Regions from separate parts of the Thiobacillus sp. SCN 63-57 genome, predicted to be linked through region 3. Evidence: predicted binding sites of a transcription regulator. Region 3 holds the regulator's gene; each other region holds the start of a gene.
The links. The regulator sigma-54, encoded in region 3, starts transcription at its own class of promoters, with help from an activator protein. The targets are predictions, from matches to a motif close to TGGCACNNTTCCTGCT.
Positions count from the first base shown of each region.

Region 1: the regulator sigma-54 is predicted to act here: its motif matches at 1,834-1,849, upstream of ABT23_RS09815 (nitrate reductase).
Region 2: the regulator sigma-54 is predicted to act here: its motif matches at 2,488-2,503, upstream of glnA (type I glutamate--ammonia ligase).

Region 1 is NZ_MEGP01000021.1:52,974-57,150, forward strand. Features, by position in the region: gene ABT23_RS09815 (nitrate reductase) at 1-1,810, opposite strand, end outside; gene ABT23_RS09820 (hypothetical protein) at 2,484-3,650, shown strand; gene ABT23_RS09825 (FAD:protein FMN transferase) at 3,923-4,177, opposite strand, start outside.
Region 2 is NZ_MEGP01000020.1:123,512-127,688, reverse strand. Features, by position in the region: gene glnL (nitrogen regulation protein NR(II)) at 1-196, opposite strand, end outside; gene ABT23_RS09265 (DUF4124 domain-containing protein) at 384-854, opposite strand; gene glnA (type I glutamate--ammonia ligase) at 988-2,397, opposite strand; gene ABT23_RS09255 (rhodanese-like domain-containing protein) at 2,684-3,139, shown strand; gene aroE (shikimate dehydrogenase) at 3,198-3,998, shown strand; gene mtgA (monofunctional biosynthetic peptidoglycan transglycosylase) at 3,998-4,177, shown strand, end outside.
Region 3 is NZ_MEGP01000022.1:19,343-23,519, forward strand. Features, by position in the region: gene hprK (HPr(Ser) kinase/phosphatase) at 1-540, opposite strand, end outside; gene ABT23_RS10080 (PTS sugar transporter subunit IIA) at 557-1,012, opposite strand; gene raiA (ribosome-associated translation inhibitor RaiA) at 1,105-1,440, opposite strand; gene ABT23_RS10090 (RNA polymerase factor sigma-54) at 1,598-3,031, opposite strand; gene lptB (LPS export ABC transporter ATP-binding protein) at 3,104-3,826, opposite strand; gene lptA (lipopolysaccharide transport periplasmic protein LptA) at 3,823-4,177, opposite strand, start outside.

The sequences.
Region 1 (4,177 bases), on a different contig from region 3:
ACAGACGCGCGACGCGGCCGGTGCGGCTCATCGCGTGCCACTGGTCGCGCAGGCGGCCGGTATTGAGGTGCAAAGGATAGCGCGCGTCGATCGCCTCGGCCACCGGGCGATACGGCACGGCGTGGAAATGCGCGCGCCCGCTGGCGGTGGGATAGACGCCGTCGGCGTACAGGCGCGGCTGGCCGACCGACGCGCCCTCGGGAAATGGCCATTGCTGCGGCGCCTGATCCAGCAATGCATAGGACAGGCCCGTGATGTCGAGATCGCGCCCGCGTGTGGTTTCGCGATGTTCGTTGAACACGGCTTCGGCGCTGTCGTAGGGAAACAGCCGCGCGCCCTCACCCGGCATCAGCCGGTGTGCAAATTCAGTTGCGATGACCCAGTCGGCGCGGGCCTCGCCCGGCGGCGCCACGGCGGCGTGGACACGCGAAATGCAGCGTTCGGAATTGGTCATGGTGCCGTCCTGCTCGCCCCAGCTGGCCGCCGGCAGCAGCACGTCGGCAAAGGCCACGGTCTCGGTATCGGCAAACGCCTCCTGCACCACCACGCATTCGGCTGCCTGCAGGGCATCATGGACCAGACGCTGATCAGGCAGCGATTGCGCGGGATTGGTGCAGACGATCCAGATCGCCTTGATTTCGCCGCGGCGCACGGCCTCGAACATTTCCACCGCGGTCTTGCCCGGCGTCGCCGGCACCGCGTCCACGCCCCACAGCCGCGCGACCTCGGCGCGGTGCGCGGGATCGGCAAGATCACGGTGCGCCGACAGCAGGTTGGCCAGCCCGCCGACCTCGCGCCCGCCCATCGCGTTGGGCTGGCCGGTGAGCGACAGCGGCGCCGCACCCGGCTTGCCGATCTGCCCCGTGGCCAGGTGCAGGTTGATCAGCGCGGCGTTCTTGTCGACGCCGCAGCTGGACTGGTTGAGCCCCTGGCAATACAGCGACAGCGTCGGCCCCTGGGCGAACCAGCGCACCGCCTGAACGATGTCGGCCGCCGCCACGCCGCAGATCGGCGCCATTTTTTCCGGCGTGTAGTCGCGCACCTGGTCGCGCAATGCCTCCCAGCCTTCGGTGTGCGCGGCGATGGCCTCGCGGTCGATCCGCTCCTCCCACAGCATGACGTTGAGCATGGCGTGATACAGCGCGACGTCGGTACCGGGCAGGATCGCGAGATGCAGGTCGGCCTCGGCCGCGGTGTCGGTGCGGCGCGGATCGACCACGACCAGCTTCAGGTCCGGGTTGGCCTTGCGCGCCGCCTCGATGCGGCGGAACAGGATCGGATGCGCATAGGCCGTGTTCGATCCGGCGATGAAAATCGTCCCGGCGTGATCGATGTCGTCGTAGCAGCCCGGCGGCGAATCGGCACCCAGCGTGACCTTGTAGCCCGCCACCGCGGACGACATGCACAGGCGCGAATTGGTGTCGACGTTGTTGGTGCCGATCAGCCCCTTGGCGAGCTTGTTGAAGACGTAATACGCCTCGGTGGTGAGCTGTCCGGAAATATAGAACGCCACCGCGTCGGGGCCGTGTTCCTGGATGACCGCACGGAATTTCTCGGCGACATGATCGAGCGCCGTGTCCCAGCCCACGCGCTGGCGCGGCGCGGTCCTGTCGGCCCGCAGTTCGGGATACAGCGCACGCCCGCTCGCAGCCGCCGACAGGGCGAGCGTCGCGCCCTTGGTGCAGAGTTTGCCCCGGTTGGCCGGATGCGCGGGATCGCCGCGCACGCCTACGATCTTCCCGGCGTCGGTTTCGATCAGCACCCCGCAGCCGGTGCCGCAATAACAGCAGACAGATGAAACGACAGACATGATAACTCCTTGCCCTGTCCGTCAGCAGGGTCTGTGCCAAGGCGATACTGCGTAATGAATTCAAGGATTTGATGACGTTCCGTAGGGCGCGATATGGGGGGTACGCTCAACTGCAGTGCATGGATGGGGGGATACGCTGCAAATTGGTGCAACGGGTGGCAGTCCGAACGCAGACGATCAGGCAAATAACTGCGGTCAGTCGCCATCGGCCGAGGTGGACGCGCAATTCCAGGCGAAGAATGCGACTGAACCTGGGAGGACGTCGCCGTTTGGCATATAGAACAAACGGAGTTATTGGCTATAAAGAGACTCGGCAATTCGCATATGCCGCCCAAGAAAACAGAATGGCATTCGTTCCCGAAAACAATGAAACAAGGAGGCCGGAGTGAACAGTAAAGATTTGATCGTGAATTGACCCATCCTTCTCTTTATTTCATTCGAATCACGCAAATCCATGAAGTTAGTCAGATTTCATTCATGGTGCCCGATACCACGCTTGGCCGGCGGTCGGACTCTGCGAGGTTTCGTCGCGCGGGCGGTGCAGATGGAGGGCGTCGCATCGCGGCATCTTCCTGCAACGCAGGAGCGCGGCGATCGTTCAAACACGGCGGCAAGCGTGCCGAGGCCATTCTTGCACGGCCCCGGCGGGCATCGCCCAACGAGGAGTTCTGCGATGTCTACCACAATCGATTCGATGCGCGTCCTGGCGCGCGCGTTTGCCGGCGCGGCCGGCCTCATGCTTGCGGGCGCTGTCTGGGCACAGTCACCCCCGCTCGGGCCGCCGCTCATCACCGTGGACAAGACCGATCTGAGCGCGGGCGTGCTGACCGGCATGGTGAACCTGCAAGTCAAGCAGGTGGTGGACGAAAACAATGCCAGCCTCGCGGCGCACGGTAAGGACGCCCGCGTGTCCGCCGGGCCGGTGCAGTTCAATTCTCCCTACATCATTGCCACACAGCACACCAACCAGCCCAACGAATGGATGGTCACCCTGCCGGTCATGATCAACATCCACGTGCATGTGCCGCACTGGTTCGATCGCGACGTTTTCGTTCCGCTCAATCTGAACGTGACTTGCAACGGCTGGCAGACGGGCGTAGGCAATCTCAAGGTGGATCCGCAGTTCGGGCCGCCCAGTTTCGAGGGCGGCAGTTGGGTCGAAGACGCGCCTGGTCTGGCCCTGATCAAGGATGCCGTGAATGCGCAAGTGCGCAACAGCTTCAACCTGCCGGCCGCCATGTCGCAGCTCCTCAGCCCCTGCGTCAGCCTGGGCGTGGCGCAGGGCACCGGTCCCAACGATAAGTTTGCGGCGATCCTCTTCGACCTGCCGCCGACAACCGGCGGCGGCCCTGCCCGGGGGCATCTGGGCGACGTCACCGGGGCGCTCAAACCTCACATCACCGTGACCTATATCAGCCTCAAGCGACTGGTGGCGCATGCCCTGCCCGGCGGCACCGTCCTCTATCAACCGACAGAAAACATCGTGCTGGACACCTATGCCGATTTCACACAGCGCGTGAGCTCTGCACTCACGCTCAAGGAAAACGACGTCGTGACCCTCAATATGCCGCCCGCCGTGATTCAACCGCCCTTGTTCGACAAGCTGGTGGTCATCGCCAATGTCAATCAGGAAGGCGCGAGCAGTATCCAGGACAGCGCCTTCGACGTCTTCCCTCAGACGGCGAACTATGGCCCGGGTCGCCACACGCTGCAAATCACCAAGACCTATAGCCAGCCGCCCGGCCCCGGCCACACCAAGCCGCTCATCGTGCACGTTCCGGCCTACGAGCTGACCTATGACGTGAGCTATCAGGGCGTGCCCGTGATCAGGGTTCAATGAGGCAGGCGGCATCGCAATATCGCTCAGGATCGCTAGGACTGTCTCATGTTCGGCCAATGGCGCCGCCGGCCTCTTAACCTCTGCGTCCGCGGTATCCGCAAAACCGGCCGTTGACGTGCCTCTCGTTCCTGAACGACTGCTTTACCTGGTTCAGACGTCAGAACCCGACCCGAAGCAGCCACACAATGTGTCGAGTGATGCCACCACGAGGCCCGGAGGCGGTTCAGCCCTAAATCGCGCTGTCATGCTTTGGTGTTGGGTTTCGAAGGTACTTATTCAGCGAAGCCCCCAATGCCTCCCGACACGGTGGAGGCGCCGAACCGCCCCAGCCCCATTTCCACCAGCCCCTCGGGACGGCGCAGCAGAAACAGGGCTTCCAGCCCCATGCGCTGTGCCAAGCCCAAGCCTTCTGCGGGGCCGGCCACCAGCAGTGCGGTGGCCCAGGCGTCCGCGTGCATGCAGGTGCGCGCCAGCACGGTGACCGATGCGACGGCATTGTTCACGGGCGCAGCGCGGCGCGCGTCCAT
Region 2 (4,177 bases), on a different contig from region 3:
CAGCAAGCAACTCGGGGCTGCGCTCGAACACCGACATGGCGTCATCCCCAAGCAACAGGACGCCGGATATGCCCAGCAAGGTCTCGGCTGCAGGATTGACATACAGGATGCGGTGCCCGGCATCCAGAATCATGGTGCCGGTGGAGAGATAATCCAGTCCTGAATAATCGGTGGGCGAAAACGGCGGCATGCTCATGCACTCAGTAGAAGCACTGATTGTGCCAGAGCGTGGTTGTTGAAGCTTCAGCTTCTTTAGAACCACGGCCTACTCCTTGCGGGTGGAGCGTGGTTCTTGGCGCCTCGCGTCTTTGGAGCCGCGGCCTACGCCTTGCGGCATGGAGCCTGGTGGGCGCTTCGGCGCATCAAGTGCCCGGACGCGCGACTTACTTCAGATTGGCCAGCTCGCGCTGGATGGAAGTGACGTTCTGATCGTGTTGCTGCACCGTTGTCCGCAACTTGCTTACGCGATCGAGGTAGGTGGCGTCGGTTGCCCGTTCGCCCGGCTGCAGGCGCTCGCCCAACGTCAGCTGACGGCGCGCTTCATCGGCATTGCGGCGTTCGCTCGACAGTTCATCCTGCAGCACCTGGCGCCGGATATCGTCGCGCCGTTTCTGGGTGCCCGGATCGATACGCGGAAAATCCGCCGGGCTGGGTGTATAGGCGGCCCGTCTCGGCGCTTTATTTCTGGCTGGCAGCTGTGTCGGCGCACCGGGCAGGTCGACACGCTTGGCGCCTTTCTTGTAGACGTCGGTAAATGTCACCTGGCCGTTTTCATCGACGTACTTGTAGATTTCCGCCTGCGCAGGCGCAGCCAGTATCAGGCACAGAAGGAAGGGCAGACGGGCGATGGACATAGGGCTGAGTGTAGCGTACCCGTTTGCTAACGGACACCGGCCGGCCAATCTTGATCCCGGAATAGCTCAGCCTGAAGGCGTGCCATAAAAAAGGGCGGCCGAAGCCGCCCTATTATTTGCACACGTCCCGTGTTTACAGCGAGTAATACATCGCGAACTCAACCGGGTGGGTCGTCATGCGGAACTTGGTGACTTCCTCCATCTTCAGTGTGATGTAGGCGTCGATCATGTCATTGGTGAACACACCGCCGCGGGTCAGGAACTCGCGATCCTTGTCGAGTTCGTCCAGCGCCATTTCCAGGCTGTGGCAGACCTTCGGAATCTTGGCATCCTCTTCCGGCGGCAGGTCGTACAGATCCTTGTCCGACGGGTCGCCGGGGTGGATCTTGTTCTGGATGCCGTCGAGGCCGGCCATCATCAGCGCAGCGAAGCACAGATACGGATTGGCGGTGGGGTCCGGGAAGCGGGTCTCGATGCGGCGGGCCTTCTCGCTGGCAGCGATCGGAATGCGGATCGAAGCCGAACGGTTGCGGGCCGAGTAGGCCAGCATCACGGGCGCCTCGAAGCCGGGCACCAGGCGCTTGTACGAGTTGGTCGACGGGTTGGTGATCGCGTTCAGCGCCTTGGCGTGCTTGATGATGCCGCCGATGTAGTACAGGCACATTTCGGACAGGCCGGCGTAGCCGTTGCCCGCGAACAGGTTCTTGCCGTCTTTCCACAGCGACTGGTGCACGTGCATGCCGGAACCGTTGTCACCGACGATGGGCTTGGGCATGAAGGTCGCGGTCTTGCCGTAGGCGTGGGCGACGTTCTGCACGATGTACTTCAGGGTCTGGGTCCAGTCGGCACGCTTGGTCAGTGTGCTGAATACGGTACCGATTTCGCACTGGCCGGCGGTCGCCACTTCGTGGTGGAACACTTCGACCGGAATGCCGGCTTCTTCCAGCGCCAGCACCATGGCGGCACGGATGTCCTGCAGGCTGTCGACCGGGGGAACAGGGAAATAACCGCCCTTGATGCCGGGACGGTGGCCGGTGTTGCCGTTCTCGAATTTCTCGGCGGACGACCAGGACGCTTCCTCGGAATTGATCTGCACGCCGCAGCCCGACATGTTGTCGTGCCAGGTGATGGAATCGAAAATGAAGAACTCGGGCTCGGGGCCGAAGTACGCGGTATCCGCGATGCCGGTCGACTTCAGGTAGGCCTCGGCGCGCTTGGCCACCGAACGCGGGTCGCGCTCGTAGCCCTTGCCGTCGGACGGCTCGATCACGTCGCAGGTCAGGATCAGCGTGGGCTCGTCGAAGAAGGGATCCATGTAGGCCGAATCGGGATCGGCCTTCAACAGCATGTCGGACGCCTGGATGCCTTTCCAGCCGGCGATCGAGGAACCGTCGAACGGATGGCCGTCTTCGAACCAGTCTTCAGTCACGATGCGGGCAGGAATCGAAACGTGCTGCTCCTTGCCGCGTGTATCCGTAAAGCGCAGATCGACGAATTTCACTTCGCCGTCCTTAATCATCTTGATCACATTGGCCACGGCCATGCTGAATCTCCTCAAACTGAAATGAATTGAATTACGACGTTGCATGTAGCCCAAATCCGCCACACAAAACGTCACACAGAACAAAGTGTTAGCAGCAACCGTGCCATACCCAAAATCGAGCGCCAGCCATTGTGCCATAAGGCTCAAGCCAGGGGATAGTGCGCAATCATTTTCCCTGTCGCACCAAAATAAGGCGAAAAAGCAAATATGCGCACCAACATGGTGCAAATTGCATCGGGCAGGGGGTTTCATATACTGAATCGACAATAAATAAAAGGACACCGCCATGGGACGCATCACCGAATTGCTCGACACCGCCCATCATCGTAGCCAGGTGAATGTCTGGCCATTTGCCGGCGCACTATTGCCGCACGAAGCGTACGAATTGCTGCAGATCGCCCCTGGAACCCGCCTGATCGATGTACGTTCCCATGCAGAACTCGAACTCAATGGCGTCATTCCCGGGGCGTTGCATGTCGAATGGCAATCCTGGCCCGGCTGGGTCTTCAATCCCCATTTTCTGACTCAACTGGCCCAGACCACCGATCCGGAATCCCTGCTGTTCTTCATCTGCCGCAGCGGCGAACGTTCGCATCGTGCCGCCGCAGCCTGCGCCGACGCCGGACGCGGCAGTTGCTACAACGTGCTGGAAGGCATCGAAGGCGAACTCAACAAGGCCACCGGCCATCGCAACGAACTCAACGGCTGGAAACACAGAATCCTGCCCTGGACACAAGGCTGACACGGCAGTCCATACAAAAACGCCTGGCCGCCGGTTGAGCGGATAAAATACGGCCGCCATGACCGACCGTTACGCCGTATTCGGGCACCCGATTGCCCACTCCAAATCCCCGCAGATCCACACCGCGTTTGCCCGCCAGACCGGCCAGGACATGACGTACGAAGCCATCCTCGCGCCGCTCGATGGCTTTGCGGACAGCGTCGCGGCCTTCATCGCGGCAGGCGGGCGCGGCGCCAACGTCACTGTGCCATTCAAGGAAGAAGCCTTCAGACTTGCCAGCCGTCTGAGTCCGCGCGCGCAGCGCGCCGGCGCGGTCAACACACTGAACTTCGATGCCGACGGCATCCTTGGCGACAACACCGACGGCGCCGGGCTGGTCGCCGATCTCACGCGCAACCTGCACTGCACGATCGTCGGCAAACGCGTTCTGCTGCTTGGCGCCGGCGGCGCGGCGCGCGGCGTGATCGAACCGCTGCTCGACCAGCAGCCCGCGGCGCTCGTCATTGCCAACCGCACCGTCAGTCGCGCCGAGGAACTCGCCGAGCTGTTCGGCCGCGGCGTCCGCGCCTGCGGCTTCGACGCGGCCGACACGCCATTCGACCTCGTCATCAACGCCACCGCCGCCAGCCTCGCCGGCGACCTGCCACCGCTGTCGCCGCGCGTGTTCACCCCGGACACGATGGCCTACGACATGATGTACGGGCGCGACACGCCCTTCCTCGACTTCGCCCGCACGCACGGCGCGCGCACCGCCGATGGCCTCGGCATGCTGGTGGAGCAGGCGGCCGAAGCGTTCCATCTGTGGCGCGGCGTGCGCCCCGACACCGCCCCCGTCATCGCGGCCCTGCGCACAGCATGATGAAAAAACTGTTCGGCTGGATCGGCAAGGCCCTTGCCGCCGCGGTCGTGCTGATCCTGCTGTATCAGCTGTGGCTGTTTGCCCATGTGCTGTGGTGGATCGATCACAACCCAAGCATGACCTCCTTCATGGAAGCGGGCCTGGCGCGCCAGCAGGAGAAGAACCCCGATGCCGAACTG
Region 3 (4,177 bases):
CCGGTGGCCGCGTGTGACCAGCTCCAGCGCCAGCTCGCTTTTGCCGACGCCGGCATCGCCCTTGATGAGGACGCCCATGCCCAGCACTTCGAGAAACACACCGTGCTGCGAGGTCGTTTCGGCCAGGCTTTGCGTCAGGTAATGGCCCAGATAGGACATCAGGATCGGGCTGGCCAGCGTCGATGAGAACAAGGGCGTGCCGGTGCGTTCGGCGGTCTCGCGCAGGACCGGCGGGACGGCCTCGCCATTGGAGATGACGATGGCTGCGAGTTCGTTCGAAAACAGGTGGTCGATCGCTTCCTGCAGACTGGGTTCGGACAAACCGCGCAGATAGTCCATTTCGGCGCAGCCCAGGACTTGTACCCGGTTGGGGTGGACGAAATTCAGATGGCCGATGAGCGCCAGGGTTGGTTTCTGAATGGTCTCGGAGGATAGGGTGCGATCGCCGCCGGTGCGTCCGGCTACCCATTGCAGGCCGAGCTGTTCCGCCAGATCGCGGAACAGGGTTTCAACCGAAACGTGGCTTAGTTCGCCATCCATGCGCCGGCCTGCGCACTCAGCTTGACCATGACTCGAGCCGTCCCATCAAATCGGACGGGGTGGCGGCATCCAGCATCTGTGCGCGCATGGTTTCGTCGCCGAACAGTTGCGCAAGCTCGCCCAGAATCTGCAGATGCCGTTCGTTGGCGTCCTTGGGAACCAGCAAGATGAAGCACAGCGTCACCGGCTGGTTGTCCGGCGCATCGAATTCGAGCGGGCTCTTCAGGCGATAGAATGCGCCGCACGCTTCCTTCAGTCCCTTGATGCGCCCGTGCGGGATGGCGATCCCATGACCGAGCGCGGTCGAGCCCAGGCGTTCGCGTTCGAACAGGCTGGTGAAGATGTCGGAGGCTTTGAGACCGCGGGTCTGAGCGAACAGGTCGGCTGCATGTTCGAACAGTTTTTTCTTGCTGGTGAAGCTGATATCCAGCAAGGTGGTGTCGGGGGTGATAAGGGGGGCGATTAGGTTCATGCCTTTGCACAGCCGGGGAAAGAGGTTGTCCGGCATCTGCAGATTATACGCCCGAAGGCTGTTTGAGGCCTCCGGGCAGGGGGATTACGACGTCAGGCCGGGCTTTCGGTCGGTTGATGCTTCAGTCCGCCACCGCCTTGATGGACGTCCGAGGTTTTTTCCTTGTGCTTCACGATCTGGCGATCCAGTTTGTCCGCCAGAAGGTCGATTGCGGCGTACATGTTGCCGTCCTCGCTGTGGGCATGGAAATCATGGCCTTTCACATGCAGCGTGGCTTCCACCTTGTGCACCAGTTTTTCCACCTGCACGATGACCGTCACGTTGATAACGTGGTCGAAATGGCGTTTGACGCGGTCGAGTTTCTCGGAAACGTAGTCGCGGATGGCTGGGGTCACTTCCAGATGATGACCGGAAATCGTCAAATTCATAGAGCCTCCTAAGTCTGCTGAACATAACTGGAAGCCGGCATGCTACCGACCTTCCAGGAGCGATCTGTTGTGCTCGATTTCATTGTGGGACGAAAGCCCGGCACATTCAAGCATGGCACGGATTGTTAGGCGGACTGTGCAGGAAAAGCCTTTGCGATCAAAGTGCGCGGCGCATGTTGGCGGGTGGGATTTGCAGCGATTCGCGATACTTGGCGACCGTGCGGCGGGCTACCACGATACCCTGCTGGCCCAGAACTTCCGCCAATTGGCCATCCGACAGCGGTTTCTTGGCGCTTTCGGCAGCAACCAGCTGCTTGATAAGGGCACGAATGGCGGTCGAGGAACAGGCGCCGCCGCTGTCGGTCGAGACGTGGCTGCCGAAGAAATACTTCAGCTCGTACAAGCCGCGCGGCGTCATCATGTATTTTTGCGTAGTCACGCGCGAAATGGTCGATTCGTGCAGCTCCACTGCATCGGCGATTTCGCGCAGTACCAACGGGCGCATCGCCACCTCGCCATGTTCGAAGAATTGCTTCTGGCGGTCGACGATGGCCTGCGAGACGCGCAGGATGGTGTCGAAACGTTGCTGCACGTTCTTGATCAGCCAGCGTGCTTCCTGCAGCTGGCTGGCGAGCTGGCTGCCGCCGCTTTCGCGGTGGCGTGCCAGGATGTCGGCATAGACGCGGTTGACGCGCAGCTTGGGCATGGCGTCGGCGTTGAGGCTGGCGATCCACATGCCCTTGACCTTGCGCACGTAGACGTCGGGAATCACGTAGTGCGTGTCGTCGGCGCCGAAAGCGGCGCCCGGGCGCGGGTTCAGGGACAGGATCAGGGCACGTGCGGCGCGCAGCGTGGCGTCGTCGATGCCGAGCATTTTCTTCAGCTTGCCGACATCGCGTGCGGCGAGCAGGTCCAGATAATGCGCGGTGAGCCGCATGGCGGCGTCGCGCGCGGGCGTGTCCGGCGGCAGGGCGCGCAGTTGCAGGGTCAGGCATTCGGCCAGGTTGCGTGCGCCGACGCCGGTTGGGTCCATGTTCTGCAGGTGCTTGAGCGCGGTTTCGAGTTCCTCGGGTTCGAGCTCCTCGAGTTCGGCCTGGAGGCTCGCGGTGATGTCTTCCAGCGGCTGGGTCAGGAAACCCGAATCGTCCAGGTCGTCGATCAGCGCGGCGACCAGGGTGCGGTCGCGCAGGGTGAGCGGACTGACGATCAACTGGTTCAGCAGATGCTCGCGCAAGGTCGCGCCCGATATCGAACCCTGGGTGTAATCGTTGTCCTCGTCGTCGCCGCTGGCCACGCTGTAGTCGTTCCAGTCGGAGTCATCCAGTGCGGTGACAGGTTCCGAGTCGGTATGGTCGGGCAATGCCGTTTCTGTGCTTTGCGCCTCGGCCTCGGCTGTATGTGCGGGCGCCTCCGCTGTCGCATAGCTGGCTTCGTCTTCCTCCTCGCGTTCCAGCAGGGGATTGTCCTGCAGCATCTGCTCCAGTTCCTGATTCAGTTCCAGCGTCGACAGCTGCAGCAGTCGAATCGACTGTTGCAGTTGGGGCGTCAGCGTGAGGTGTTGACCGAGCTTGAGTTGAAGGCTGTGTTTCATGAATCTTGACTACGGCAAAAAGCGTGCCGGCTTGAGACCAGTTTAACGCGATTCGCCTGGGGATGGCGGTTGTTACAGACGGAAATTTTCGCCGAGATAGACTTTGCGGGCGTTGTCGTCCTGAATGATGAGGTCGGGCGTACCGGCAATCAGCACGCGCCCTTCGTTGATGATGTAGGCGCGATCGCAGATACCTAGGGTTTCGCGCACATTGTGGTCGGTGATCAAGACGCCGATGTCGCGCTCGATGAGGAAATGCACCAGTTTCTGGATGTCGATCACCGCAATGGGATCAACCCCCGCAAAAGGTTCGTCGAGCAGGATGAAGCGCGGGTTGATCGCCAGTGCGCGGGCGATTTCCACACGGCGGCGCTCGCCGCCGGAGAGGCTGACGGCGGACGCTTCGCGCAGGTGGGCGATGTGCAGGTCTTCCAGCAGATTGTCGAGGTGTTCCTCGCGCTCGGCCTTGTCGTAGGACTTGAGCTCGAGAATGGCGCGGATATTGTCTTCCACGGTCATCTTGCGGAAGATCGAAGGTTCCTGCGGCAGGTAGGACAGCCCCAGCCGGGCGCGCTGGTGGATTGCCATGTGGGTGAGATCGTGCGTATCCATCTGCACGCTGCCGCCGTCGGCCGCGACCAGGCCCACCACCATGTAAAAGCAGGTGGTCTTGCCGGCGCCATTGGGACCGAGCAGGCCGACGACTTCGCCGCTTTCGACCTCGAAGGAGACGTCGTGCACCACGGTGCGTTTGCCATACGTCTTGCGCAGGCCCTGGGCGGTAATCTGGCTCATGGTTTGGCTGCAGGCTGTGCGGGCGTGTGCGGTTTCGGGCGGATGACGGCGCGTACGCGCCCGCTCGGGGTCTGGGCGTTGGGCTGGCCGACGACCTTATAGAACCCGGTGTTGGCGTTGTAGGAAATCTGCGCGCCGTGCAGTTCGTCGCTGCCGCGCCGCAGTCGGGCCTGGCCGATCAGTTCGAGCTGGCTGGTGACGCCGTCATATTCGATGCGATCGGCAAAGCCCTCGATGAATTCATCGCCGCTGTCGGTTTTCTGGCGGAACGCCACGGGGCGGCCGATCGCACTGACCTTGTCGAGTCCGTCCGCATTCTGGGTCACCTGCACGCGATCGGCGCGCAGCATC